DNA from 2 places in the Streptomyces sp. MS19 genome. Region 2 is predicted to be linked to the other one. Evidence: riboswitches for the same ligand, from Rfam matches in the RefSeq annotation. Region 2 holds a riboswitch; the other holds the start of a gene.

Region 1 (14,518 bases), on a different contig from region 2:
GCCCTGACCGGCGAGCCTGTCGCCCCGGAACCGGACGTCGTCTACCGGGCGGCACCGGCCATCGCCCGGCCCGCCTGCCCGGAAAGCTGACGGCACGGGACCCCCGCACGGCCCCCGGACAGCACCGGGGGCCGTGCGGCCCCACATCCCACACCGCCATGCCACCCCCCTCACATGTCGCACCGGGGTCCGCCCCGGCCGGCGGCCCCGCGCACCCCGGCCTTCGCGTCCGCCGGCGGACGCCGCCCGTGGTGCCGGGCCGCGGGGGCGCGGTACGCTCGGGCTCCAATCGGAGGAAGCTCCGCTTACCGGGCGCGATCTGACGAGGAGTCCGCATGAAGGTCGTCATCTTCGGCGCGAGCGGCATGATCGGCCAGGGCACGCTGCGCGCCTGCCTCCTGGACGAGACCGTCACCGAGGTCGTCGCCGTGGTCCGCCGCCCGCTCGGCCGCGCGCACCCCAAGCTCCGCGAGCTCGTGCACGCGGACTTCACGGACCTGTCCGCCCTCGCCGAGGCACTCGGCACACCCGACGCCTGCTTCTACTGCCTGGGCATCTCGTCGGCCGGACTCGGCGAGGCCGAATACACCGTCATCACCCACGACTACACGCTCGCGGCGGCCAGGACGCTGCTGGCCCGCAACCCGGACCTGACGTTCGTCTACGTCTCGGGCTCCGGCGCGGACAGCTCCGAGTCCGGCTCCACCATGTGGGCACGCGTCAGAGGGCGCACGGAGAACGCCCTCCTCGCCCTCTCACCCCGCACCCGCATCATCCGGCCCGCCTACATCAGGCCGCGCCACGGCGCCCGCTCCCGCACACGCTCCTACCGCCTGCTCTACGCCGCCACGTCCTGGCTCTACCCGCTCCTCCACCGGCTCCTGCCCCGGCACACGACGACGACGGACACCCTGGGCCGCGCCATGATCGCCCTCGTGGGGACCACCGAGGACCTGCCGCCCATCCTCACCAGCCGCGAGATCAACCGCCTCGGCGCCTGAACACGGCCCGCCCGCGCCGCGCACAGGAGCACGGCGCGGCGCGCCCCCGGACCCGCCCACCGCCACGCCCCGGCGCTCACTCCCCGGACAGCACCCCCTGCGCCGCCGCCCGCGCCGCCGGACCGCTCTCGGCCGCCCGCGCGGCGGCCGCCGCACGCTCGCACTGCGCCAGCGTGTGCCGCCCCAGCGTCTCGCGCACCGGCGCGATCGCCGCCGGACTCATCGACAGACTCGTCACACCGAGCCCCGTCAGCACCGCCGCCAGCAGCGGGTCCGCCGCCGCCTCCCCGCACACCCCGCAGCTCTTGCCCTCGGCCCCCGCCGCCTCGGCGGCCATCGCCACCAGGTCGAGCAGTGCGGGCTGCCACGGGTCTTGCCACCGCGCCACCCCGCCCAACTGGCGGTCCGCCGCGAACGCGTACTGCGCCAGGTCGTTCGTCCCCAGCGACAGGAACTCCACCTCCTGCAACAGCGAACGCGCGCGCAGCGCGGCCGACGGCACCTCCACCATCACCCCTGCCTTGGCCGGCAGCCCTGCTTCCCCGCACGCCTCCGCGAACGCCCGCGCGTCCGCCCGGTCGGACACCATCGGCGCCATCACCTCCAGATGCACCGGCAGCCCCTCCGCCGCACGCGCCAGCGCCCGCAACTGCGTCCCCAGCACCTCCGGATGCGCCAGCAGCGCCCGCAGCCCCCGCACCCCGAGCGCCGGATTCGGCTCGTCCCCCGGCGTCAGGAACGCCAGCGGCTTGTCCGCGCCCGCGTCCAGCACCCGCACCACCACCCGCCCCTCGGGGAACGCCTCCAGCACCTCCCGGTACACGGCGGCCTGTTCCTCCTCCGAAGGTGCCTGCGCCCGCTCCAGGAACAGGAACTCCGTCCTGAAGAGCCCCACCCCCTCCGCGCCCGCCGCCACGGCCCCCGCGACATCCCCCGGCCCGCCGATGTTCGCGAGCAGCGGCACCCTGTGCCCGTCCGACGTCGTCCCCGGCCCACGGGAACGCGTCAGCGCCGCGCGCCGCTCCTCCGCCGCCCGCGTCAGCGCCTCCCGCCGCTCCGGCCCCGGATCGACCACGACCTCGCCCGAACTCCCGTCCACCGCGACGACCGTCCCCTCCGCGACCTCCCGCGCGCCCGGGAGCGCCACCACCGCGGGCACGCCCAGCGCACGCGCCAGGATCGCGCTGTGACTCGTCGGCCCGCCCTCCTCGGTGATGAAGCCGAGCACCAGCCGCGGATCGAGCAGCGCCGTGTCCGCCGGGGCGAGGTCCCTGGCGATCAGCACGTACGGCTCCTCGCTGTCCGGAACGCCGGGGATCGGCACGCCGAGCAGCCGCGCCACGATCCGGTTGCGCACGTCGTCCAGGTCCGCCACCCGGCCCGCGAGGTACTCGCCCGCGCCCGCGAGCAGGGCACGGTAGGCCGCCAGCGCGTCGGACACCGCCCGCTCCGCCGCCGCGCCCACCCCGATGCGCCGCTCGACGTCCGCCAGCAGTTCCGGGTCGAGCGCCATCAGCGCCTGCGCCTCCAGCACGGCCTGCGCCTCGCCCCCCGCCAGGTTCCCCCGCGCCCGCAGGTCGGCCGCCACCGCCTCCGCCGCCTGCCGCGCCCTGGCCAGCTCGCGCGGCGCATCGTCCGGCCCGATCCGCCGGTCGGGCGCGTCCAGCACCGCCGTACCCAGATGCCTGACCTCACCGATCGCCACCCCGTGACTGACGCCGACACCCCGAAGCCTGGACTCCATCGTTCCCGCCTTGCACTCGCCCGCCGACCCGTTCAGGACCGCAAACCACATAAAAGCCTAAGTCGCGGCGATCGGCCCCTCCGCCCGTGCCGCGCGGGGCGCCCGGTAAGGTGCACAGGCACAGCGGACACGGGGACACGGGGACACAGGAGGCTTCCGGGTGGAGGTCCAGGAGACACGCATCCAGACGGATCGCGTCCTCACCATTCCGAACATCCTCAGCATGGCCAGGCTCGTGGGCGTGCCGGTCTTCCTCTGGCTCGTCCTCTCACCCGTCTTCGACGGCCCCGACCTCGACGGCTGGGCCCTCCTCGTCCTGGCCGCCAGCGGGGTCAGCGACTACCTCGACGGCAAGCTCGCCCGCCGCTGGAACCAGATCAGCGCCCTCGGGCGCATCCTCGACCCCGCCGCCGACCGCCTCTACATCCTGTCCACCCTCGTCGGACTGACCTGGCGCGAGATCCTGCCCTGGTGGCTCACCGCCCTGCTGGTCGCCCGCGAACTGATGCTGCTCGTCACCGTCTGGGTGCTCGACCGCCACGGCTACGCGCCCCCGCAGGTGAACTTCCTCGGCAAAGCCGCGACTTTCAACCTGATGTACGCCTTCCCGCTCCTGCTGCTCAGTGACGGAAGTGGATGGCTGGCATCACTCGCTGCTATTTTCGGATGGGCGTTCGCCGGCTGGGGTACAGGGCTGTACTGGTGGGCAGGGATTCTCTACGTGGTCCAGGTCCGCCGCTTGCTGACGACGGACCATTCCACCGCCGACTGAGCCCGCCCTGGCAGTGTCGCAGGGGCCCGGCGCCCGCTTGTGCCGCACTTTTCCGGGGAGCCACCCCGGGCCCCTCCGGACGGGCGCGGTCGGAGTGACTGGCGAATCCTCAAGGAGGACACTTCCGATATGAAGGCCGTAGTAATGGCTGGTGGCGAAGGCACCCGGCTTCGCCCTATGACCGCGAGCATGCCGAAACCGCTGCTGCCCGTGGCGAACCGTCCCATCATGGAGCACGTCCTGCGGCTCCTGAAGCGCCACGGACTGACCGAGACCGTGGTCACCGTGCAATTCCTCGCCTCCCTCGTGAAGAACTATTTCGGCGACGGCGAGGAACTCGGGATGGACCTCACGTACGCCCATGAAGAAAAGCCACTCGGTACGGCCGGCAGTGTGAAGAACGCCGAGGACGCGCTCAAGGACGACTCGTTCCTGGTGATTTCCGGTGACGCCCTCACCGACTTCGACCTGACCGAACTCATCCGCTACCACAAGGAACGCGGCGCCCTCGTCACGGTCTGCCTCACCCGCGTTCCCAACCCGCTCGAATTCGGCATCACCATCGTCGACGACGACGGGCGTGTGGAGCGGTTCCTGGAGAAGCCGACCTGGGGCCAGGTCTTCTCCGACACCGTCAACACCGGTATCTACGTGATGGAACCCGAGGTCTTCGACTACGTCGAACCCGACACCTCCGTCGACTGGTCGGGCGACGTCTTCCCCCGCCTGATGAAGGAGGGCAAGCCGGTCTACGGCTATGTCGCCGAGGGCTACTGGGAGGACGTCGGCACCCACGAGAGCTACGTCAAGGCCCAGGCGGACGTTCTCGAAGGCAAGGTGGACGTCGAGATCGACGGCTTCGAGATCTCCCCCGGCGTCTGGATCGCCGAGGGCGCCGAGGTCCACCCCGACGCCAAACTCCGCGGCCCGCTCTACGTCGGCGACTACGCGAAGATCGAGGCCGGCGCCGAGGTGCGCGAGCACACCGTCATCGGCTCCAACGTCGTCGTGAAGTCCGACGCGTTCCTGCACCGCGCCGTCGTCCACGACAACGTGTACATCGGCCCGCAGACCAACCTGCGCGGCTGCGTCGTCGGCAAGAACACCGACGTCATGCGCGCCGCCCGCATCGAGGACGGCGCCGTCATCGGCGACGAGTGCCTCATCGGCGAGGAGTCCATCGTCCAGGGCAACGTCCGCGTCTACCCGTTCAAGACGATCGAGGCGGGCGCGTTCGTCAACACCTCCGTCATCTGGGAGTCGCGCGGCCAGGCGAACCTCTTCGGCGCCCGCGGCGTCTCCGGCATCCTCAACGTCGAGATCACGCCGGAACTGGCCGTCCGCCTCGCCAGCGCCTACGCCACCACCCTCAAGAAGGGCTCGACCGTCACCACCGCCCGCGACCACTCGCGCGGCGCCCGCGCCCTCAAACGCGCCGTCATCTCCGCCCTCCAGGCCAGCGCGATCGACGTGCGCGACCTGGAGAACGTGCCGCTCCCGGTCGCCCGTCAGCAGACCGCCCGCGGCAGCGCCGGCGGCGTCATGATCCGTACCACGCCCGGTGTCCCCGACTCCGTGGACATCATGTTCTTCGACGAGCGCGGCGCCGACCTCTCCCAGGGCGGCCAGCGCAAGCTCGACCGCGTCTACGCCCGGCAGGAGTACCGCAGGGCGTTCCCCGGCGAGATCGGCGACCTGACCTTCCCCGCCAGCGTCTTCGACGCGTACACCGGCTCCGTGCTGCGCGCCGTGGACACGACGGGCGTGGCCGAGTCGGGGCTGAAGATCGTCGTGGACGCGGCCAACGGCAGCGCGGGACTCGTCCTCCCGAGCCTGCTCGGCCGCCTCGGGGTGGACGCCCTCACCATCAACCCCGGCCTCGACGAGGCGCGCCCCACCGAGACCGCCGAGGCACGCCGCGCCGGGCTCGTACGGCTCGGCGAGATGGTCTCCTCCGCCCGCGCCGCCTTCGGCGTCCGCTTCGACCCCGTCGGCGAGCGGTTCGCGCTGGTGGACGAACGCGGCCGGATCATCGAGGACCAGCGCGCCCTGCTGGTCATGCTCGACCTGATCGCCGCGGAACGCCGCAGCGGGCGCGTGGCCCTCCCCGTCACCACCACGCGCATCGCCGAACAGGTGGCCGCCTACCACGGCACCGAGGTCGAGTGGACGACCACCTCGCCCGACGACCTCACCCGCGTCGCCCACAAGGAGGGCTCCGTCTTCGGCGGCGACGGGCAGGGCGGCTTCATCGTGCCCGAGTTCAGCTCCGTCTTCGACGCGACCGCCGCGTTCACCCGGCTCATCGGCCTGGTGGCCCGCACGCAGCTGTCGCTCAGCCAGATCGAGGCCCGCATCCCGCGCGCCCACGTCCTCAGCCGCGACGTCGCCACCCCCTGGGCCATCAAGGGCCTGGTGATGCGGCGCGTCGTCGAGGCGGCGGGCGACCGGTCCGTGGACACCACCGACGGCGTCCGCGTCGTCGAGTCCGACGGCCGGTGGGTCCTCGTGCTGCCCGACCCGGCCGAGGCCGTCACCCACCTGTGGGCCGAGGGACCGGACGACGCGGCGGCCCAGGAACTGCTCGACGTCTGGGCGGGAGTCGTGGACAGCGCCGAACACTGACCGGCCGCACACCGGCCGAAGGGCCCGGCCACCGGCCCGTTTCGATCAATCCGGGGGCGGCGTGCAATCATGCCCGCCATGCCACAGCAGGAGTCAGGACCGCGCCGCCCCGCGCGCCCCGACGCCTCCATGTCGTTGCTGACCACCGTCATGAGCCACACCCTCGACGAGGGCTACGCGCGGGCGGCGCGAGGACGGCGGGCGGCGGCCGGGGCGCCGCTGCCCCGCCCCCTGCGCGCCCGGCTGTGGCTCGCGGGCGGCCTCCTGCTCGCCGCCCTCGTCGTCACGCTCGGCGCCGCCCACGCCCGGCAGGCCGCTCCCACCGTCGCCCGGGAGCGCGAGGAACTGCTGGAACGCGTCGAGGCCGGCACCGACCGGCTCGACTCGCTCCAGGAGGACGTGAACGCCCTGCGCGAGGACGTCGCCGCCATGCGGCGCGGCGTCCTGGCCGACGAGGGCGCCGAGGACAGCCCGACCGCCCTGCTCGCCGGGGCCACCGCCGTCGAGGGCCCCGGCGTCGAGCTGACCGTGAACGATGCGGAGCGCGCGCAGGACGCCGGAGGAGCGACGGGGGACGACGGCTTCTCCGACACGGGCCGCGTCCGCGACCGCGACCTCCAGCGCGTCGTCAACGGGCTGTGGGAGGCGGGCGCGGAGGCGATATCCGTGAACGGGCAGCGGCTCACCGCGCTGTCCGCCATCCGCGCGGCGGGGGACGCCGTCCTGGTGGACAACCGGCCGCTCGTCCCGCCGTACACGCTGCTCGCCATCGGCGGCGGCGCGGAGTTCGCGGACGGCTTCGACGCGACGCCCGCGGGCGCGTACCTCGCCGAACTCCGCGACGACTACGGGATACGGGTGGCCACCCGGCTCCGCGACGACCTGCGGCTGCCTGCCGCGGCCAACCCGGCCATCCGCACGGCGACGCCGCTCGACGACACGGGCGGCGCGAGCGCCACAGGGAACACAGGGGAGGAAGACCAGTGATCGCCGTCATCGGACTCGTCCTGGGCGTGCTGGCCGGGGTGCTCACCACCCCCGTGGTGCCCACCGGCGTCGAGCCGTACCTGCCCATCGCCGTGGTCGCCGCGCTCGACGCGGTCTTCGGCGGGCTGCGGGCCATGCTCGACCGGGTCTTCGACGACCGGGTGTTCGTCGTCTCGTTCCTCTCGAACGTCACCGTGGCCGCGCTGATCGTCTTCCTCGGCGACGAGCTGGGCGTCGGCTCCCAGCTGTCGACCGGCGTCGTGGTCGTCCTCGGCATCCGGATCTTCTCCAACGCGGCGGCCATCCGCCGCCATGTCTTCGGAGCGTGACCAGGTGACCTCACCGGAACGCCCAGGGCCGGCCGGACCGCGCGAGCGGGAGGGCGAGGCGGAAGCACCCCGGCTGCCCGCCGCGCGCCGCCCGCCCGGCGGACCCGAACGGCCCACCCCGGCGCCCCCGGCCCTGGACGCGGCGCCCCCGGAGACGGCGGACGACCGCGAGGCCGCGCCCGACACGCCGCCCGCCGACGAGCCGGTTCACCCGGACGGCGGCCCGCCGGACGGCGAGGCCACCGACCCCGCCGCCCCGGCCGGCGCCCGGCTCCTCCTCGACGCCCTATGGCCCCCGCGCGCCACACGCGGCCAGCTCGTCGCCGCCGCCCTCCTGTTCGTCCTCGGCCTCGGCCTCGCCATCCAGGTCCGCGCGGCCGGCAGCGACGACACCGCGCTGCGCGGCGCACGCCCCGAGGACCTCGTGCGCATCCTCAGCGACCTCGACGACCGCACGGCGCGCCTGGAGGACGAGAAGCGGCAGCTGGAGGCCCAGCGGACCGAGCTGGAGACCAGCTCCGACCAGGCCGAGGAGGCACGCCGCCAGAACGAGGAGCGCGAGCGCGGCCTCGGCATCCTCGCCGGGACCGTCGCCGCCGAGGGACCCGGTATCACGCTGCGCATCGGTGACCCACTGGGCGGCGTCGGGGCGGATATGCTGCTCGACGCGGTGCAGGAACTGCGCGCGGCGGGCGCCGAGGCCATCCAGATCAACGAGGTCAGGATCGTCGCGGAGACCGCGTTCACGGACCGCAACGGCGGTGTCCGGCTGGACGGCGAGCCGGTCTCCGCGCCGTACGTCGTCCGGGCCATCGGCCGGCCCCAGGATCTGGAGCCGGCGCTGAACATCCCCGGGGGAGTCGTGCAGTCCCTGGAGAACGATTCGGCGTCCGTGAGCGTTGAGCGGCCCGAGAGGATCACGGTGGACGCCTTGCGGCGGGCGGAGCAGCCTGACTACGCTCAGTCGTCACCGTGAGCCGACCGGCCACCCGGGGGCTGCCCGTCCCCGGTGGCGCTGTGTAAGGGAAACTGAACGGGGCCGCGGACGTTCTCGGTTCGTCCGCGGCGGCCGGTGAGAGAGAATGGACCGTCCCGCCGCCGGCGGGACGGGCTAGGTGCGAGGGGATCGCTGGTGAGTTTTTTCGCTCGGTTGTTCGGCAGGCGTCAGAGCGGCATGCACAGTGCCGACCGGCCCCGCGCCCGCCAGCATGGCGACACGCCAGCGTCGGCGTCCGGTGCCGAGCAGGGGCGGCCGTTGTTCCGTGACGAGGTCGGCGCCCCCGCCGGGATAGGCGCCCCCGGCGGCGCCAGCGCGGACGTCCAGGCCTGCGCGCGCTGTGGCCACCGCAACGCGGGGACCAGCCGGTTCTGCTCCAACTGCGGCAACCCGCTGCGCCCCGGCCTCGAAGGCTCCTCCGAGACGACCTCCACGATCTCGATCAGCGGCCTGGAGGCCTACGAGGCGGAGATCACCGGCCAGCACCCCGCCCCCGCGCTCTCCGCGGAGGCCCAGGCCGCCGTGGACGCGCTGCCGCCCGGCTCCGCGCTCCTGATCGTGCGCCGCGGCCCGAACTCGGGCAGCCGCTTCCTGCTGGACGGCGAGCTGACCACCGCGGGGCGCCACCCGCAGTGCGACATCTTCCTGGACGACGTGACGGTCTCCCGCCGCCACGTGGAGTTCCGCAGGCAGCCGGACGGCACGTTCACCGCCAGTGACGTCGGCAGCCTCAACGGCACCTACGTCAACCGCGAGCCCATCGACTCGACGGTGCTCGCGAACGGTGACGAGGTCCAGATCGGCAAGTACCGGCTGGTCTTCTTCGCCAGCAGGCAGGGGTTCTGACCGACTCGCCCGGGGCACGCCGGGGGCCGCGTGGCGGTGCTCGACTATCCAAATGCCCCGGGCACCGCCTAGGGTTGCTGTGTGAATCAGCTCGACGTCGTGGGTGTACGGGTGGAAATGCCCAACAATCAGCCCATCGTGCTACTCCGTGAAGTCGGCGGTGATCGCTACCTCCCGATCTGGATCGGACCGGGGGAGGCGACCGCCATCGCGTTCGCCCAGCAGGGGATGACCCCTGCCCGGCCGCTGACGCACGACCTCTTCAAGAACGTGCTGGAAGCCGTCGGACAGGAGCTCAGCTCCGTGCGGATCACCGACCTGCGGGACGGCGTCTTCTACGCGGAGCTGGTGTTCGCCAGCGGGGTCGAGGTCAGCGCCAGGCCGTCCGACGCCATAGCCCTCGCCCTGCGGGTCGGCAGCCCCATCTACGGCAGCGACGCGGTCCTCGACGACGCGGGGATCATCATCCCCGACGAGCAGGAGGACGAGGTGGAACGGTTCCGCGAGTTCCTCGACCAGATCTCTCCCGAGGACTTCGGCAGGAGCAGCCAGTAGCGGTGCACGGGAGGATCACCCGCACGACGGGTGTGGATGCCCAGCGTCGACGGGGCATGTCTTGTGAGGAACGCCGCGCGCGTGCCCGCCGTGACAGCCGGTGAGCGACGAGGGCGCGGACAGGACATGCGGAACGGAGGCCGGCGTGACAGGTAACGGCGACAGCAGAGCGGTCGGGGGCGCGACCGCCCTTCCCGGCCCGGCGCGGCACGGTCAGCTGCCGTCGGCCGCGCCGCAGGGGCGGCCCACCCCGGACGCGCTCGGCTATCGCGGTCCGAGCGCCTGCGCCGCCGCCGGGATCACCTACCGGCAGCTCGACTACTGGGCCCGCACCGGCCTGGTCCAGCCGAGCGTGCGCCCCGCCCACGGCTCCGGCACCCAGCGGCTGTACAGCTTCCGGGACGTGGTCGTCCTCAAGATCGTGAAGCGGCTGCTCGACGCCGGTGTCTCGCTCCAGTCCATCAGGACGGCCGTGCGCGCCCTGTGCGCCACCGACCTGGCAGAACTGTCCGGCATGACCCTGATGAGCGACGGGGCGGCCGTCTACCGCTGCACCTCGCCCGACGACCTCGCCGAGCTGCTCCAGGACGGCCGGGGCGTCTTCGGCATCGCGGTCGGCGCCGTCTGGCAGGACGTCCAGGGCGCCCTGGAGGGCCTGCACGCCGAGCACGCGCTCACCGGCGAGACGGTCACCGCCGACCACCCCGCGGACGAACTGGCCCGCCGCCGCAACCGGGGGCTGTGACCCGGGCGCGCGCCGCCGTGCTGCCGCCCGCCGGATGTCAGACCCGTACGGCACCATCGGACACGTGCGCGGCAGTCCGACCATCCTCCATCTCGACATGGACGCCTTCTACGCCTCGGTGGAGCAGGCGGCCAAGCCGAGCCTGCGCGGCAAGCCGGTCGTGGTGGGCGGCCTGGGGCCGCGCGGCGTGGTCGCCACCGCGTCGTACGAGGCGCGCCGCTCCGGCGTCCACTCCGCCATGCCGACGGCCCAGGCTCGCCGCCGCACGCCGAACGCCGCCTTCCTCGTCCCGCGCTTCGCCGTCTACCGGGCCGTCAGCGAGCGCGTGATGGCGCTGCTCGCCGAGCTGTCGCCGCTGGTCGAGCCACTGAGCCTGGACGAGGCGTTCGTCGATCTGGCGGCGGGCGGGACGGCCGCCACCGCCGCCGAGGCCCTTGCCGCGGGCGAGGAACTGCGTCGCCGCATCCTGGCCCACACCGGGCTGACCGGCTCGGTGGGCCTCGCCGGGTCCAAGATGCTCGCCAAGATCGCCTCCGAGCAGGCCAAGCCGGACGGGCTGCTGCTCATCGAGCCGGGCACCGAACGGGACCTGCTCGCCCCGATGCCCGTCCGCACCCTGCCGGGCGTCGGCCCCGCGACCGCCGAGACGCTGCGCCGGGCCGGGCTGCACACGGTCGGCGAGGCCGCGGAGGCGGGCGAGGCGGAACTGCTGCGGCTGCTCGGCAAGGCGCACGGGCACGGGCTCTTCGCCATGGCCCGCGGCAGGGACGACCGCCCTGTGGTCGCCGAGCGCGACGCCAAGTCCGTCTCGGTCGAGGACACCTTCGACACCGACGTCACCGACCGCGCCCGGGTGCGGTACGAGGTGGCGCGCCTTGCCGGCCGGTGTGTGGAGCGGCTGCGCGCGGCGGGGCGTTCGGGGCGCACGGTCGTGCTCAAGGTGCGGCGCTACGACTTCACGACCCTCACCCGCTCCGAGACGCTCAGAGGGCCGACCGACGACCCCGCCGTGGTGCGTGAGGCGGCCGCGCGGCTGCTGGAGGGCGTGGACACGACCGAGGGCGTGCGGCTGCTGGGGGTGGGCGTCACGGGGCTCGCCGGGTTCACGCAGGAGGACCTGTTCGCCCAGGCGGTGCGGGCGGCCGACGGCGGTGAGACCGCCACATCCGCCCCGCCGGACGGGACGCCGCCCGAGACCTCGCCGGGTCCGGCGGGGGAGGCCGGGACGTCCCGCGAGCGGCGGTGGCTGCCGGGGCAGGACGTCCGCCACGCAGAGCACGGTCCCGGCTGGGTGCAGGGCAGCGGCGTGGGCCGGGTGACCGTGCGCTTCGAACGGCCGGACACCCCGCCGGGCCGGGTGCGCACGTTCCCCGTGGACGACCCGGCGCTGAGCCCGGGGGAGCCCCTGCCGCTCGTGCCGGATCAGCTCTCGCCGGTGGCCTCGCCCGCCGGTGGCTCGGGACGTGCCAGCCGCCCGAAGTCGGCGTCGGGCGGTGGCGGGGCCGCGCCCGGCACGTCCAGGCCGTAGTGGTGGTACAGCTGGAGCTCCTGCTCGGGCGACAGGTGCCTGCCGACGCCGAAGTCCGGTGCCTCCTTGATGAGCGCGCGCTCGTACGGCACGCGCAGGACGCCGCCGACCAGTTCGCTCGGCTCCAGCGGCACGAACGCGTCCCGGCTGAACAGCCCCGTGCGCACGGCGGCCCACTCGGGCACGCCGGTGGCGTCGTCGAGGTAGACCTCGTCCACCGTGCCGATCTTGGTGCCGTCGCGGTCGAGGGCCTTGCGCCCGATCAGACTGCGGGGGTCGATGTCGGTCTGCACGGGTTCCTCCAACTGATCGCCACTGGTCCGGCAGATGCCCTGTACCCCCAACAAAAGGTCACTTCCGGCCGGGCGGCCAGTCGGGGCGTTCCCCCGGTAGCCCCGGCGGGGGGCGCTGGTAGGCTCGAAGTGGTTGACGACCTCGTGCGGGAGAGCCCTGGCGTCCCCGGACGGCAGGCGCCGAAGGAGCAACTCCTCCCCGGAATCTCTCAGGCCCACGTACCGCACGAGTCAGACCACTCTGGAAAGCAGGACGGCGTACCCGGCGCGAGCCGGGCCGGCCGCCCTCACCGACGGTGCAAGCCGGGCGCACGACCGCCCGGTGAAGCTCTCAGGTCCGGACCGCACCCGGATGACAGAGGGGGAGGCAGGCCGGGCAGCGCCGCCCGGTGCCCCGAGGTCGCCGTGCCCCGTGAGGAGCCTCCACACATGACCGTCAGCCGTACCCCGCTCTCCGATCTCGAACGGGCCGCGCCGTTCGCCGGCCGCCACATCGGCCCCGGCGAGGGCGACCACGCCAAGATGCTCGCCCAGGTCGGCTTCGGCTCCCTGGACGACCTCACGGCCGCCGCGGTCCCCGAGACGATCCGCGCCACCGAGGCGCTGGCCCTGCCCGACGCCCGCGACGAGGCCGCCGTCCTCGCCGGACTGCGGTCCCTCGCCGCGCGCAACACGGTCGCCCGCTCCATGATCGGGCTCGGCTACCACGGCACGTTCACGCCGCCGGTCGTCCTGCGCAACGTCATGGAGAACCCCGCCTGGTACACGGCCTACACGCCCTACCAGCCCGAGATCTCCCAGGGCCGCCTCGAAGCGCTCCTCACGTTCCAGACGGTCGTCTCCGACCTCACGGGCCTGCCCACCGCGGGCGCCTCGCTGCTCGACGAGGCCACGGCCGCGGCCGAGGCGATGGCCCTGTCACGCCGCGTGGGCAAGGTGAAGGACGGCGTGTTCCTCGTGGACGCCGACTGCCTGCCGCAGACCGTCGCCGTTGTCACCACCCGCGCCGAGCCCACCGGTGTCGAGGTCGTCGTCGCCGACCTGTCCGACGGCATCCCGGCGGAGGCCGCCGAGCGCGGCGTCTTCGGCGTCCTCCTCCAGTACCCCGGCGCCTCCGGCGCGGTGCGCGACCCGCGGCCCGTCATCGAGGCGGCGCACGCGCTCGGCGCCGTCGTGACCGTCGCCGCCGACCTGCTCGCCCTCACCCTGCTGGCGTCGCCCGGCGACCTCGGCGCGGACATCGCGGTCGGCTCCAGCCAGCGGTTCGGCGTGCCGATGGGCTTCGGCGGCCCGCACGCCGGGTTCATGGCGGTCCGCGAGGCGTATGCGCGCAGCCTGCCAGGACGGCTCGTCGGCGTCTCGCGCGACGCTGCGGGCGACCCGGCGTACCGCCTGGCCCTCCAGACCCGCGAGCAGCACATCCGCCGCGAGAAGGCCACCAGCAACATCTGCACGGCGCAGGTCCTGCTCGCGGTGATGGCCGGCATGTACGCCGTCCACCACGGCCCCGACGGGCTCGCCGCCATCGCCCGCCGCACCCACCGGTACGCCGCCCTGCTCGCCGCCGGGCTGCGCGACGGCGGCGTGGAGACCGTCCACGAGCGGTACTTCGACACGGTCACCGCCCAGGTGCCCGGCCGCGCCGCCGAGGTCGTCGCGGCGGCGCGCGAGGCGGGCGTCAACCTCCGCCTCACGGACGCCGACCACGTCGGCATCAGCTGCGACGAGACGACCCGCCGCGCCGATCTCACCGCCGTCTGGGCCGCGTTCGGCGTCCCGGCGGACGGCGGCGCGATCGACGCGCTCGACGCCCGCACCGACGACGCGCTGCCCGCCGGACTGCTGCGCACCGACGCGTACCTCACCCACCCCGTCTTCCACCGCCACCGCTCCGAGACGGCGCTGCTGCGCTACCTGCGGCGCCTCGCGGACCGCGACTACGCGCTCGACCGCGGCATGATCCCGCTGGGCTCCTGCACGATGAAGCTCAACGCGACGGCGGAGATGGCGGCCGTCACCTGGCCGGAGTTCGCGGACCTCCACCCGTTCGCCCCCGCCGAGCAGGCCGAGGGCTACCTGACGCTGATCCGCGAACT
Region 2 (14,518 bases):
AGCAGGACGGCGATTCCGGCCGCCCGCAGTTCGTCGGCCAGCGCGGCCTGCTGCTGGGCGTCCACCGTCAGCTCGTCGACCAGGAAGAGGCTGACCGTCCCGTCGTCGTTGTGCTCCACGGCGTACGCGGTGGGCGCGGTGCCGCCCGGGAAGGCGAGCGTGCTCCCCGCGATGGCCGTGGCGGCGGCCAGGCCGGTCGCGACGCGCAGCCGGGTGCGCCGCGCGCGGCGGGCGGGCGCGGGGTTCTCGGCGGCGGCGAGGTGGGCCTCGCGCTGGAGTTCGGTGAGCAGGCGGTCTTCGAAGGTGCTGGTCATGCGGTGCTCCCGGCGGCCAGGGTGGAGGTGTCGGTGACGGGGTGCGGCGGGACATCGGTCTCCCGCTCGGCGGTGGGGCGTGCCGCGCGGGTGAGGGACTTGCGCGCGCGGTGGAGGCGGACCCGCGCGGTGACCGGGCGGATGCCCAGGGCGCGCGCCGCCTCGGTGACGGTGAGCTGGTCGACGGCGACCAGTTCCAGGACGGCCCGTTCGCCGTCCGGGAGTTCCGCCATCGCGAGGAGGGCGCGGCGGCCCTCGTTCTCGGCGACGAGCTTCTCCTCAAGGCGCGTGATGTCGTCCTGTTCGAGGAGCCTGCGGCCCGCTATGCGCGTGCTGAGCGCCGACTCCCGTGCGGCGCGGCGGCGTTCGGCCGAGACGGTGTTGCGCGCGATGCCGTACAGCCACGCGGTCTCACTGCCGCGCGCGGCGTCGTACGTGTGGGCCGAGTCGATGACGGCGAGGAAGACCTCCGCCGTCAGGTCGGCCACGGTGTGCGGGTCGTCCACGCGGCGGGCCAGGAAGCGCGTCATCGCGTCCACATGCCGCCGGTAGAACTCCTCGAACAGCGCGGGGTCACGAACCACGGCGGCGGGACCGCCGCGGCTCGTGCTGGGTATCTTCACGTGCGGGACTCTCCCGTCCTCGTCCTGCTGAACACCTGTACTTGGCAGGGGGACAGGAGAACGTTACGGCCGCCGCTCAGGAGGGCCAGTACAGGGACTCGGCGCGCGCCCAGTCCACGGTGAGCGGCCCGTCGCCGTAGTGCATGACCTCGACGCGGACGCGGCCCTTGTCGGTGGCGGAGATGAAGCCCGTCCAGGTGTACGTGAAGTGGCCGTCGCCGCCGTCGTGGACCGGGGAGTTGATCGGCATGCTGCCGGTGCGCTCGTACTTTCCGTCCGCGCCGGCCCGGTACTCGGCGAGCCTGATCTGGAACTCCTGGCCCTTCGCCAGCCCGACGACGCGCACGCCGACCGACGCCGTGTAGTGGCAGGTGCCGAACAGGATCGACGGCTCGGCCTCCTTGTCCACCCACTTCTTGCCGTCGTGCCGCCGGTTGAACCGGAGCGTGGTCCAGGCGCCCGGCGGGACGGTCCTGACGTAGTCGGTGGTGCCGTAGACGGACCACTGGGGCATCTCGTCCTCCTCGGCGGGCGGCTCCGGGCTCCACCCGGCGGAGTGCCTGAGACGTTCGGCCACCCGCGCCCGGACGTCCTTCATGGTGATGCCGGGGCCGCGCGGATCGATCTTGCCCGGCTGCCACTCCAGGTGGCCGATGACGCTGGTGTCGCCGTCCTTGCCCCAGCCGTGCGCGCGGCACAGCGCCGCCGACGCGCGCACGATCGCCTCGACCTGCTCGGGCGGCCAGGGGTCCTTGTTGTCGCCGAGGTTGACGGCCTCGAAGCCGTAGAAGTGCGTGTTGCCGTCGGCGTTCGTCTCGTTGTCGGCGGGCAGGGCCTTCTCGGCGACGACGGCGTTCAGCACGTCCTGGTCGCCAGCGCCCGCGTGGTTGGCCCTGCCGTGGCCGACGAGGTAGACCGTGCCGTCCTTGGCGATCACCCCGTGGCACAGCGGCCCGGGGAGGTCGGACCTGCCCCCGTAGCAGAGATCGACGGTTCCGCTGGTCCCGGTGGTCACCGTGTGGTGCACCATCACTCCGTGGACGGGACCCCACGAACCGACCTTGTTCCGATTGTTTGTTCGCCAATTCTTGTGTTCGACGACTTTGACTCCCTCGTCCTTGAGGGCCTTCAGGAGTTTGTCGGCGGAAAGCGGAGTGGCCATGTCGCGTAATCCCCCGATCGTCCGGTGCGTGCCGCCGTACGAGATGTACGGCGTGGGCGCGCCGACGCGCAAGAGCGCCGGTCCGGCGGCCCTTGCGATGATTGTCCAATCAACCGTTCTTTACCGGTAGTTGGCACCGGGGACCGGAATGTGAAAACGACTCGTGCGACCGGTGGATTCAACAGGCGACCGGTGCACGGGTTTTGCGCGCGGGGCGCCATCGGTAATTCGTCCGCCGTTCGGCACCGCGTCGCCCGCCCTCTCCGGGGGACACACGGGCGGCGGTCAGAGTCGTCCGCGCGACAGGCAGGCACCACACATGTGCGATCGAAGGGATGCACCCATGGCTGTGACACGACGGGGCGTACTGGGAGCGACGGGCGCGGCGGCCGGGCTGCTGGCGATGACGGGCACGGCGGACGCCACCGGCGCGCGCGCCGGGCGCCCGCTGATCGGCCCGGCGACCGGCGACCGGAGGGCGGCGACCGCATCGACTGGCTCCTCGTCGACGACGGGGTGGAGGTGGAGCGCGCGGCGATCAACACCTACCGTTCGCGGGCGGGGCGCTACCCTTCGGACCACGCGCCGGTGCACGCGCTCGTACGCCTGCGCTGAGCGGCGCGGCAGCGCGTGCGGAGGTCCGCGCGCTCCCTCGTCCGGGGGATTCGCCGGCGGAAAATGTTGTCTTCGGGCCGGCGCGGGTAAGCGATTGACACCCCCCACGGACCCCGGGCGGGCCGTCGGACCTTGATCTCCCCCACCGGCGGATCGCGCCCCGGTCCCGGTCCCCGCCGCACGGCGGGCGCCGGGACCCCACGGGTTCCCCCGCCCGGCGGCCCCCACGGCCGCCGGGCGGTCTCGTCGTGCGTCCGGAAGGGGCGTTCAGCCCGTGCGCGGGCGCAGGCCGTCCATCAGCAGGTCGAGCAGCCTGCCCGCCGTCGCACGCCCCTCGGGGCCGGTCGCCAGCCCGACGCCGCTGACCGCGGTGAGCACGTCCACCGGGTCCACGTCGTCCCGCACCGTTCCCGCCGCCGCTCCCGCGCCGAGCAGCGCGCCGACGGCCTCGCCGAGCCGCGCCCGGCTGGTGGCGAACGGGTCGCCGCCCGACGCGATCACCGCGCGCAGGGCGTCCGCCATGCCGTGCTTGGTGGCCGCATAGTCGATGAATCGGTCCATCCACACGCGCAGGGCACGGTCCGGCGGCAGTTCGGCGAGCAGGCCGGGGACGGCGTCGCACAGGCGGGCCAGCTCGTTGCGGTAGGCCGCCTCGATCAGCGCCTCGCGGGTCGGGAAGTGGCGGTAGAGCGTGCCGATGCCGACGCCCGCCTCGCGCGCGACGGCGTCGAGCGTCGCGTCGGGGCCCTGCTCGGAGAAGGCGCGGACCGCGCACTCCAGGAGGCGGGCGCGGTTGCGCTGGGCGTCGGCGCGCATCGGGCGGGCGGCGTCTGGCGGCGGCGGCACGGCGGCACTCCTCGGGCGAGCTTGCTTACCGGAGCATCCTCCGCTTACAGTCGGAAGGCGGTAGCGGAGGACCCTCCGGTTGAATACGCGTTCCATCGTACCGGCCGGACCGGCGCCCCGTACCGCCCCGCACCCCACGCCCCCGGAAGGACCCGCAGCGTGACCACCCCGCTCACCACCCCGTTCTCCGCCTCCTCCACCGCCGCCGAGGTCCTCGCCGGCGTGGACCTCACCGGCCGCCGCGCCGTCGTCACCGGCGGCGCCTCCGGCATCGGCGTCGAGACCGCGCGCGCCCTGGCCGGCGCGGGCGCGGCCGTGACGCTCGCCGTCCGCGACGCGGCGGCGGGCGACCGCACCGCCGACGACATCCGCGCGACCAGCGGCGCGGGGGACGTCAGCGTCGCGCGCCTCGACCTGGCCGACCCGTCGTCGGTCGCCGCGTTCACCTCCGCGTGGGAGGGGCCGCTGCACATCCTCGTCAACAACGCGGGCGTCATGGCGGCGCCCGAGACCAGGACCCCGCAGGGCTGGGAGTTGCAGTTCGCCACCAACCACCTCGGCCACTTCGCGCTGACGACCGGCCTGCACCGGGCGCTCGCGGCGGCTGACGGGGCGCGCGTGGTGTCGGTCAGTTCGAGCGCGCACCTGCGGTCGCCCGTCGTCTTCGAGGACATCCACTTCCGCGAGCGTGCGTACGAGCCGTGGGCGGCGTACGGCCAGTCGAAGACGGCCAACGTCCTGTTCGCGGTCGCCGCCGCCGCCCGCTGGGTGGACGACGGCATCCTCGTCAACTCCCTGATGCCCGGCGGCATCAGGACCCGCCTCCAGCGGCATGTGAGCGACGAGGAGCTGGAACGGATGCGCGCCCGCGTGGGCGCCGGGGCCCCGGACTGGAAGACGCCGGAGCAGGGCGCCGCGACGTCCGCGCTGCTCGCGGCCTCCCCGCTGCTCGCCGGGGTGTCCGGCCGGTACTTCGAGGACTGCAACGAGGCGGCGCACGCCGAGCCCGGCGCCGCGCGCGGAGTCGCGCCGTACGCCCTCGACCCCGAGGCGGCGGCCCTGCTGTGGCAGGTCTCGCTCGACACGCTCGCCGCGTAGGTCCCGTACGCGGGAGCCCGGCACCCCTGCGGCTTCGCACCCGGGCGGGTAACGTACCGTGCGGAAGCTGTGACGGAAACCGCCGCGGCCTGGCTTCACCACCGCCCGCGGAGAGACCCTGAAGACGCCCGGCGGACCGCGCGAGCGAGGGAACGACTGGATGGCTGAGACGGCGGACGACTGCCCCGGACCGCACCGGCAGTGCCAGGCGTGCACGGGGCAGCGCGTCGAGTTCCGCGAGACGCTGTACGTGCCCGCGTCCGGGCCGGGGCAGGGGGTGGCGGCGCCGCACCTGTGCTGGCACTGCAAGGGGCTCGGGCACTACTGCCAGGCGACGCCGCGCTGCACGCCGCGGCACGAGTGACCGTCAGACGGTCAGCCGCCGTACGACGTCGGGCGCCCAGCCGGTGAGCCGCGCGACCTCCGCCTCCCCGCCCGGTCCTGGCTCCTCACGCAACAGCCGGACGGCCTCCGGCCCGCACTCCCGTACGCGCGGCGACGACACCTTCTTCGGCTTCACGGCACCGCTGCCGGGCGACGGACCCTCCCCGCGCGTGCGGGGAGCAGAGTCTTTGTACTGCTGGTCTGGTGGTGGCGGGGCGGATTTTGCTCAGCTGCACCGAACGCCGCGCCGCGGCGTGCCCGTCCCCGGCCTTTCGTACGCGGCGCGCGTGACGCGGCCCGTACATCCGCCCGTAGGGGGATGGTGGCCGGCGTGAGTGACCGGGGCGCGTGCGGGCGCCCCTGCCGGGGTTCCGGCAGGGGCGGGGGTGACGCCGGGTGGGGTGGGTCAGGAGGCGTTCTCCGCCTGGAACATCCAGTGGTGCTTCTCCAAGTCCTGCGTCACCGCGATCAGGATGTCCTCCGTCACCCGGTCCGCCTCCGCGACCTCCGCCATCCGGTCCCGCATCCGCACGATGACCGCGCCCAGCGCGTCCACCATCGTGCCCACGGCCTCGGTGTCCCGCTGCCAGCTCTCGGGAGCCTTCGCGATCCCGGTCCCGGCGGCCACGGCGTGGGCCCGCCCGTCCGGCGAGATGCCCAGGGCCGCCGCGCGCTCGGCGACGGTGTCGGAGTGCGTACGGGCCGAGTCGACCACCTCGTCCAGCTGGAGGTGCACCGAGCGGAACCGGGGGCCGATGACGTTCCAGTGCGTCTGCTTCGCGACCAGCGACAGGTCGACCAGGTCGACGAGCGCGCCCTGCAACGCCTCCCCGACGGTCTTCCGAGCGGCGTCGGGCAGCGTGCTCTTCACGGCGTTCATACGGCGTCCCCTTTCATGTTGCGGTGTCCTGCCTCGCTCCGGTTACCCCGGATGCGGGTGGGCAACCGGGGGCTCAGTACGGGCGCGGGTAGCCGTGACCGCCGCCGCCCGGGGCGTCGCGGTCGTAGAACGGGCGCGCGTTCGCCCGCAGCCACATCGCCACCGGGTCGTAGCCGTCCGCCATGGCGACCGTGCCGACCGGCAGGCCGTCCGGGACGGCGCCGATCGCCTCCAGCATCATCTGGCGCACCGCCTCGGCGGTCCGCTCCCCCGGGTCGTCCACGTCGAGCCCGATGACGAGGTACGCCTCCCCCAGCGCGGGCCGCACCCAGCCGCGCCGCAGGCTGCGCACCACGGGCGTACGGCCCGCGAGCGCGACGAGCTGCGCGTAGAACGCGTCGGCACGCACGGCCGGTTCGCCGATGCGCAGCGGCCCGGCGGGCAGCCGGTCCAGGCCGCCCGCTATGCGCCGCAGGTCCAGCCAGGGGACGCCGAGGCCGCCGCCGGGGGCGTGCGGGTCGAGCCACAGGCCCCAGTGGTCGGGGTACAGGGCGGCGGCGATGTCGAGGCCGCTGACGACCTCGTGCTCGCGGTTCCAGCCGCTGGCGGCCAGTTCGCGTTCCGAGGTGACGCAGGGGGCGTAGCCGTGCCCAGCGACCTCGATGCTGCCGTACTGCGCCTCCGGTTCGCCGGGGCGGCCGTGCCACAGCAGCATCCAGACGTCTCCGGCGGCCAGGGCGGCCAGCAGCTCCTCGTAGGCGTCCAGGCGGTCGGCCGTGATCCGGGGGAGCAGTTCCTCAACGCCTCGCACCGCACTCACCTGGGCCTGTCCTCCTCGCTCTCGACGGCGCCGCGCACGCCAGGCTCGGCAGCGTGCGAGGTGTGCCCCCGCGTGACCTGGTCCCCGGCGCCTCAGGCATCGCGGGTGTAGAACGGCTGCACGCACGCCCGGAGCCAGTCCACCACAGGGTCGTCGGCCGCATCCAGCAGGACCAGTTGTACCGGCCAGACGACGGGCTGCCGCGCCAGGGCCCGGCCGAGCGCGTCGTGGACGACGGCGCGCTGCGTCTCCTCCAGGGTGTCCATCTCTATGCCGACGAAGAGCGCCGGCGCGCCGCCCTCGGCGCTCGCCAGGCCGCGGCGCGCGGACCGTACGGCGGGCAGGACGGCCAGCTCGCCCGTGACGGCGCGCAGGAAGTCGATGGGGTCGTCCTGCCAGTCCGGCTGGAAAAGGCGCATCCGCGCGCCGCTGGGCACGCCGGGCGCGCGCTCCCCCGGGGTGGCGCGGCACAGCTCGGCGACGGCGACGGGCGGCACGGGCACGCCGACGGTCCCGCCCGGGTTGAGGGCGACGCCGACGCCCGGCGGCAGGCCACGCGCGAACTCCCACGCGGGCGCGACGGCGAACGGGAGGTGCGAGGCGCCGCCCAGGTGCAGCTGCTCGGCGGAGCTGAAGACGGGGACGTACGGGCCGCCGTTCAGCTGGACCGTGGGCAGGTCCAGGTGCGTGCTCTCGCGGCTGCCGCCCTCGGGCAGCGGCACCCACAGGGCGCTGCGCGCGAGGACCTTCAGCAGTCTCGGGCCCGCGTCGGCGACGCCGAGGGACACGGCGAGCGTCTCTTCCAGCTCGTTGCTCGGCCACCCTCCGCCGAAGCCGGGCTGCTGCCTGGGTACGGTCATGCACGCACCCTAACGGCTGCGCCCGTCCGGCCGTGCCCGCAGGTTCGTGCGATGATGTGCCGACAACCGCATACCAGCCGTTCGACCGCGCGCGGGAGAGTTCCCGCCGCCGTGCGGGGCGCCGAAGGAGCAAGTCCTCCCTTGAATCTCTCAGGCCCCGATACCGCGTGCGGAAGGCGAATCTGAAAAGCGGACCGCGCCCCCGCCGGGCGCGTTCCCACCCACGGTGCAAGCCACCGGCCCCCGGCCGCGGCGAACCTCTCAGGTGCAGATGACAGATGGGGAGGACCGGGCCGTACGCCGTCCCGCCGTCCTCCATCCCCCATCCGCCCCCGGGAGCCCGCACATGACGGACGACACCTCTGCCGCGCCTTCCCCGGCGCCCCTCAGGACCACCGCGCTCGACGCCGCGCACCGCGCGCTCGGGGCCACGATGACCGACTTCGCCGGCTGGTCCATGCCGCTGCGGTACGGGAGCGAGCGCGCCGAGCACGCGGCGGTGCGCGGGGCCGCCGGACTCTTCGACCTGTCGCACATGGGCGAGCTGACGGTGACGGGGCCGGAGGCGGGCGCGTTCCTCGACCACGCGCTCGTCGGGCACCTGTCGGCGCTGGCGGTGGGCCGCGCGCGGTACACCATGATCTGCGACGCGGCGGGCGGCATCCTGGACGACCTGATCGTCTACCGGCTCGACGGCGAGCGCTACCTGGTCGTCGCCAACGCCTCGAACGCCGAGACGGTCCTCGCCGCCCTGACCGCCCGCACCGCCGGTTTCGACGCCGCCGTACGGGACGACCGCGACGCGTACGCCCTGATCGCCGTCCAGGGCCCCCGTTCCCCCGGCATCCTGGCGCGCCGCACGGACGCGGACCTGGCCGGGCTGAAGTACTACGCCGGGCTGCCCGGCACGGTCGCGGACCGCCCGGTCATGATCGCCCGCACCGGCTACACGGGCGAGGACGGCTTCGAGCTGTTCTGCGACCCCGCCGACGCCCCCGCCCTGTGGGCCGCGCTGCTCGCGGCGGGCGACGAGGACGGCCTCGTCCCCTGCGGCCTCGCCTGCCGCGACACGCTGCGCCTGGAGGCGGGCATGCCGCTGTACGGGCACGAGCTGACGACCGCCACCACCCCGTACGACGCCGGGCTCGGGCGGGTCGTGAAGCTCGCGAAGCCCGGTGACTTCGTCGGCCGCACCGCGCTCGCCAGGGCGGCGGAGGAGGCGGCCGCGCGCCCGCCGCGCGTGCTGACGGGCCTCGTCGCGCGCGGGCGGCGGGTGCCGCGCGCGGGGTACCCGGTGGTGGACGCGGCGGGCGCGGTCGTCGGCGAGGTGACCTCGGGCGCGCCCTCCCCGACGCTCGGCCGCCCGATCGCGATGGCGTACGTCGACCCCGCGTTCGCGGCGCCCGGCACCGGGGGCGTCCATGTGGACATCCGGGGCGCGCGGGAGCCGTACGACGTGGTCGCACTGCCGTTCTACCAGCGCCAGAAGTAGTCCAGATCCAGGAGAATCACCCCATGAGCAACCCCGAGCAGCTCCGCTACAGCAAGGAGCACGAGTGGCTGTCGACCGCCGATGACGGCGTGGCGACGGTCGGCATCACGCAGTACGCGGCGAACCAGCTGGGCGATGTCGTGTACATCCAGCTGCCCGAGACCGGCACGGCCGTCACGGCGGGCGAGCCGTGCGGCGAGCTGGAATCGACAAAGTCGGTCAGTGACCTCTACTCCCCGGTCAGCGGGACGATCACCGAAGTGAACCAGGAGGTTGTGGACGATCCGTCGCTGGTCAATTCCGAACCGTTCGGCGACGGCTGGCTGTTCCGCGTACGCGCCGGCGAGGCGGCGGGCGAACCGGCGGACCTGATGACGGCCGACGAGTACACCGCCTTCACGAACGAGTGAACGGCTGACCGCGGTGGCCCTCTCCGCCTTCGACCTGTTCTCCATCGGGATCGGCCCGTCCAGCTCGCACACGGTGGGCCCGATGCGCGCCGCGCGCCGCTTCGCGCGGCGGCTGCGGAGCGAGGGGGCGCTCCCCGCGACCGCCTCGGTGCGCGCCGAGCTGTTCGGCTCGCTCGGCGCCACCGGGCACGGGCACGGCAGCCCCGACGCCGTCCTGCTCGGCCTCGCCGGGCACGCGCCGGACACGGTGGACGTGGACCGGGCGGGCGCGGAGGTGGCCGCCGTGCGCGCGTCCGGCACGCTGCGGCTGCTCGGCGCGGAACCGGACGGCGGGCACCCCGTGCCGTTCGCCCCCGACACGGATCTGGTGCTGCACCGGCGGCGCTCGCTGCCGTACCACCCCAACGGCATGACGTTCCGCGCCGCCGACGCGGCCGGGCGCACGCTGCGGGAGGCGACGTACTACTCGGTGGGCGGCGGCTTCGTCGTGGACGAGGACGCGGCGGGCGCCGACCGCATCGTGCCCGACACCACCGAGCCGCGCCACCCGTTCCGCACCGGCGCCGAACTCCTCGCCCGCGCAAGTGAGTCGGGCCTCTCGGTCTCCGGTCTGATGCTGGAGAACGAACGGGCCTGGCGCGGTGACGCCGAGATCCGCGCCGGACTGCTGCGGATCTGGGAGGTGATGCGCCGCTGTGCCGAGGACGGCATGGCGCGCGAGGGCATCCTGCCGGGCGGGCTCAAGGTGCGCCGCCGGGCGGCGGCCTCGGCGCGGAAACTGCGCGGCGAGGGCGACGCGGCGGCGCGGGCCATGGAGTGGGTGACGCTCTACGCGATGGCGGTGAACGAGGAGAACGCCGCCGGGCGCCGCGTCGTCACCGCCCCGACCAACGGCGCGGCCGGGATCATCCCGGCGGTGCTCCTCTACTACGTCAACTTCGTGCCAGGCGCCGACGAGGACGGCGTCGTCCGCTTCCTGCTGGCGGCGAGCGCGGTGGGGATGCTCTTCAAGGAGAACGCGTCGATCAGCGGCGCCGAGGTCGGCTGCCAGGGCGAGGTGGGCTCGGCCTGCTCGATGGCCGCGGGCGGCCTCGCGGAGGTCCTGGGCGGCACGCCCGAACAGGTCGAGAACGCCGCCGAGATCGGCATCGAGCACAACCTCGGCCTGACGTGCGACCCGGTCGGCGGCCTGGTGCAGATCCCGTGCATCGAACGGAACGGCATGGCCGCCGTCAAGGCGATCACCGCCGCCCGCATGGCCCTGCGCGGCGACGGCCGCCACCACGTCTCCCTGGACCAGGCGATCCGCACGATGAAGCAGACGGGCGCCGACATGTCCGTCAAATACAAGGAGACGGCACGCGGCGGCCTGGCGGTGAACATCGTCGAGTGCTGAGAAAGGTGCCCTGACCAGCGCGTTCGGCTCGTCCCGCGCTGGTCGGGGCCCTCCACCTCAGCCGCGGCAAGGACGGCGAGCCGCCGGACCGGGAGAGGATGCACTCGGCCCCGACGCACGGCGTGGCACGGCGCCCGTGCCACGCCGTGCGCGGCTGAACGCGCAGGTCAGGACTCGATCACCAGCACACGGCCGCCTGGACGAGGCCCTGACCGGCACGCCGGTGGCGAGCCACGCGCGGCCAGCGCCCGGCACAGGCACCGGGACCAGCGTCACGAAGCCGGGATCGGCTGGGTGAGGTTCACCGGATTGCCGTCGGGGTCCTTGATGTGGGCGACGCGCTGACCCCACGGCATGTCGTTGGCACCGCCGCTGACCGAGCCGCCCAGCGCCTCCACCCGGCCGAGCGCTTCGTCCACGTCGTCCACGCCGATGCTGAGCAGGACCCGCGGCGCCGCCCCGGTCCGCGGCGCCGTATCGGCCACCAGCCCGAGGTCGGAGTCGCCGATGCGCAGGCCGCGGTAGAAGACCGGGCCTTCCGCCGGTACCCGGAAGATCTCCTCGGCGCCGAACAACTGCGTGTAGAAGCTGAGCAGTAGGTCATGTTTCGCTGTCACGATCACCGGCTGGATGGTGGACATGGCACTCCTCTGGAGAACGGTTGCGTCGCCGGGTAGACCCTCCGACCACGGTGAACTCATCGGTGGGCCCCCCGCCGGGCGGTCCACGCCGTCCGCCGGCGGCAGCCACACCTGCGTGGGACCGGGCTCGCGGTTCGCCCACAGGTAGTAGGGACGGCCGTGACGTCCACCGGCCGCGCGTCCGGCCACGGTTCACCGGCCGGGCGGTACAGCGGCCCGTCCGCCGCCGCCGCGGGCGCGGCCCAGCCGAGGCCGCGCAGCGTCACCGTGCCGCCGAGCACACCCGGCCGGTGATCCGGCCCCGCGCGGCAACGGCCGCGGGGTGACAGGGCCTTACCGGGAGCGCCACACAGGGCGCAAGGCTGGGGCGCCGGTCACGCACCGGCGGGATCAGGCCCGTTCGGTGGGGATCACACACGGTTTCGCCTCCCCGGGGCAGTAACCGGTCGGTCCACTACGGGAGTCACCCGCAGCCGATTGCGACGGACGGAGATCCATGGTCACGGTGACCACATCCGCCACCTGGAGGCCCGAGCCCCGGAGCCGGGTGTTCGGCGACATGAGGGGGGCGGGCACCGACCGCATCGCCTGGGGAGCGCCTGACGCCGAGAACCGCGAGACCGGCTACACGTTCACGGGCAACACCACCGAAGCACGCCTGGACGGGCACGAGTTCACGGTGGGCACGATCACCTACGACAACTACCTGCGCGAGCCGGGCAGCGGCCTGAGCTACCACACCAGCACCCTGCACCTGACCGTCCGGCTGTCCGTGCAGGACGGCCCGGAGACCGAGTTCCCCTTCGCCTTCACCCACTACTCCTTCGGCGACGAGGACCGCGACGTACCCGACACGCTGAGCGTGCCGCTGCCGTTCCCCGGCAACCAGACCGTCACCCTCGACGGCGTCCCGTACACCCTGGTCCTCGCCGGCTTCCCCGGCGTGGACGACGGGCCGCTCCGGAACACATCGAGCAGCCCCGAGGGCCGGACGACCACGGTCGAACTGCTCGGCATGCTGGTGCGCACCGACCGGCCCGACATCGCCATCCGCTCCGTGCACCACAAGGGCGAGACCGGCCGCCCCCAGGACGGCGAGTACGTCGAGCTGGTCAACCGCAGCGGCGTGATCGTCCCGGTGAAGGGCTGGACGATCAACGCCGGTGACGCGGGCCAGGACTTCACCTTCACGGAGGACGGCTACCTCGCCCCCGCCATGACCATCCGGGTCTACACCTCCGACCAGCAGCAGCCGGCCGGCTGGTACGGCCTCACGTTCCGCAGCGGGCGTCCGATCTGGAACGACAAGGGCGACACCGCCGAACTCCGCGACAGCGGCGGCAACGTCCGCGCCCGTCACGCCTACGGCGACGCCGCCGGCTGACCGCACGGCCACGGCACGCGGCGCGCCGGTGATCCGGGCCCGTGAGCCAGGCCACGGGGCCGGGCGGGTGAGCGGCCCGGCCGCACCTGTCCGGCCCGGGGCGCTCAGGCGACGGTGCCCGGGTCCGCGTCCGGGTCCGGGTCCGGGTCCGGGTCGAAGTCGCCGCCGAAGGCCGCGGTGAGGGCCGTGGCGATCAGGCCGGGCAGGTCCTGGCGGCCGTCCTCCTGGGCCCAGCGCGTCAGGGCGGCGTGCAGCGCGGCCAGGCACGCGCCGGCCACGACCCAGGTGCGGAACCCGGCCTCCGCGTCGTCCGGTTCGGCGGGCAGGGCGGCGACGATGGCCCGCTGCGTGGCGAGCTGGCCGTCCAGGTGGCGGGCGCGCAGCGCCGGGGTGTCGGTCATCAGGCGCAGGCGGGCGAGGAGCAGGTCCACGCCGGGCCCGGTGAGGACACGGGCCGCCTCGACCAGGGCGAGGCCGACGCACCGCACCGGCGGCTCGTCCGCCGGGCGCGCGGCGACCCGGGCGGCGATCAGGGAGTCATACCGGCCGTGCAGGACCAGGTCCTCCTTGGTCGGGAAGTGGCGGTAGACGGTCATGGCCGAGACGCCGCACACGTGGGCGACGTCGTTGACCGTCGTCGCGTCGTAGCCGCGCTCGCCGAACAGCCGCATCGCGTGCGCCTGGATCATGCGCTGGGTCTCCGCCCTGCGGCGCTCGCGCAGGTTCGGTCTTCCGTTCTCCACACGTGACACGGTACCGTCCTGGTAGTCACTCACAATTGGCGAGTGGCTCACACAACCAAGGGTGGGCGTCATGGGAGAACGGAACGGCAGGACCGCGCTGGTCACGGGGGCGTCGCGCGGCATCGGGCGCGCGATCGCCGAACGCCTCGCCGCCGACGGCGCGGACGTGGCGGTGCACTACGGCGGCGGGGCGGAGGGGGCGGAGGAGACGGTCTCCCGCATCACGGCGGCGGGCGGCCGCGCGTTCGCCGTCCACGCGGAGCTGGGGACCGCCGGGGACGTGGACACCCTGATCACCGGACTCGAACGCGGGCTGGCCGGGCGCGGGATCACGGTCAACGCGGTCGCGCCCGGCGCGACCAGGACCGACGCGAACGCGGCGGTCTTCGAGGCGCCGGGCCTCCGGGAGTTCATCGAAGCGGGCACCGCGCTCGGCCGCCTCGGGCGCGCGGAGGACGTCGCCGACGCCGTCGCCTTCCTCGCATCCGACGCCGGCCGCTGGATCACCGGCCGGACGCTGGACGCCACCGGCGGCGTCCACCTGGGCCTGCGCACCTGACCGGCGGCGCCCCGGCGGAGGCGTGTCAGACGGCCAGGAGCCGAACGATCGTGATGGTCAGGACCGAGCCGCTGACGTAATAACGGATGATGATGCCTTCGACAGTGGCGTCCCGGCGGTCGCGGTCTCCTCCCACAGAGGTCGAACGGTGACCGTAAGGATCGCGGGCGACAGTACTCCCGAGCGTCTTCAGGAATCGGGTGCGTCGCCGGTCGGGAACGGCAGTGAGCTGCTTCTCGGCGATAGGGTCGTAAGCGATGCGGTAGCTGTTCACCCGGCTCCCTCCCGGCG

Evidence for each region. A riboswitch is a leader RNA that binds a small molecule or an ion and turns the genes downstream of it on or off. The one in region 2 is predicted to bind glycine.
Region 1: linked by a shared signal. The riboswitch ahead of gcvP (aminomethyl-transferring glycine dehydrogenase) and the one ahead of gcvT (glycine cleavage system aminomethyltransferase GcvT) in region 2 are both predicted to bind glycine.

What each region holds. Positions count from the first base shown of each region.
Region 1 is NZ_JBJZOH010000016.1:31,288-45,805, forward strand. It holds gene ACL02R_RS17250 (hypothetical protein) at 1-90, shown strand, start outside; gene ACL02R_RS17255 (NAD-dependent epimerase/dehydratase family protein) at 336-1,001, shown strand; gene ptsP (phosphoenolpyruvate--protein phosphotransferase) at 1,078-2,745, opposite strand; gene ACL02R_RS17265 (CDP-alcohol phosphatidyltransferase family protein) at 2,906-3,517, shown strand; gene ACL02R_RS17270 (sugar phosphate nucleotidyltransferase) at 3,647-6,142, shown strand; gene ACL02R_RS17275 (DUF881 domain-containing protein) at 6,221-7,129, shown strand; gene ACL02R_RS17280 (small basic family protein) at 7,126-7,458, shown strand; gene ACL02R_RS17285 (DUF881 domain-containing protein) at 7,442-8,434, shown strand; gene ACL02R_RS17290 (FHA domain-containing protein) at 8,591-9,301, shown strand; gene ACL02R_RS17295 (bifunctional nuclease family protein) at 9,383-9,856, shown strand; gene ACL02R_RS17300 (MerR family transcriptional regulator) at 10,002-10,601, shown strand; gene ACL02R_RS17305 (DNA polymerase IV) at 10,666-12,129, shown strand; gene ACL02R_RS17310 (PRC-barrel domain-containing protein) at 12,024-12,422, opposite strand; glycine riboswitch at 12,560-12,657, shown strand; gene gcvP (aminomethyl-transferring glycine dehydrogenase) at 12,852-14,518, shown strand, end outside.
Region 2 is NZ_JBJZOH010000019.1:29,223-43,740, forward strand. It holds gene ACL02R_RS18760 (hypothetical protein) at 1-314, opposite strand, end outside; gene ACL02R_RS18765 (RNA polymerase sigma factor) at 311-937, opposite strand; gene ACL02R_RS18770 (N-acetylmuramoyl-L-alanine amidase) at 1,014-1,952, opposite strand; gene ACL02R_RS18775 (TetR/AcrR family transcriptional regulator) at 2,982-3,530, opposite strand; gene ACL02R_RS18780 (SDR family NAD(P)-dependent oxidoreductase) at 3,720-4,658, shown strand; gene ACL02R_RS18785 (hypothetical protein) at 4,819-5,022, shown strand; gene ACL02R_RS18790 (hypothetical protein) at 5,026-5,178, opposite strand; gene ACL02R_RS18795 (Dps family protein) at 5,449-5,922, opposite strand; gene ACL02R_RS18800 (enhanced serine sensitivity protein SseB C-terminal domain-containing protein) at 5,996-6,742, opposite strand; gene ACL02R_RS18805 (enhanced serine sensitivity protein SseB) at 6,835-7,602, opposite strand; glycine riboswitch at 7,685-7,778, shown strand; gene gcvT (glycine cleavage system aminomethyltransferase GcvT) at 7,949-9,094, shown strand; gene gcvH (glycine cleavage system protein GcvH) at 9,118-9,504, shown strand; gene ACL02R_RS18820 (L-serine ammonia-lyase) at 9,518-10,900, shown strand; gene ACL02R_RS18825 (VOC family protein) at 11,173-11,541, opposite strand; gene ACL02R_RS18830 (choice-of-anchor K domain-containing protein) at 12,038-12,925, shown strand; gene ACL02R_RS18835 (TetR/AcrR family transcriptional regulator) at 13,030-13,668, opposite strand; gene ACL02R_RS18840 (SDR family oxidoreductase) at 13,739-14,227, shown strand; gene ACL02R_RS18845 (hypothetical protein) at 14,253-14,501, opposite strand; gene ACL02R_RS18850 (hypothetical protein) at 14,498-14,518, opposite strand, start outside.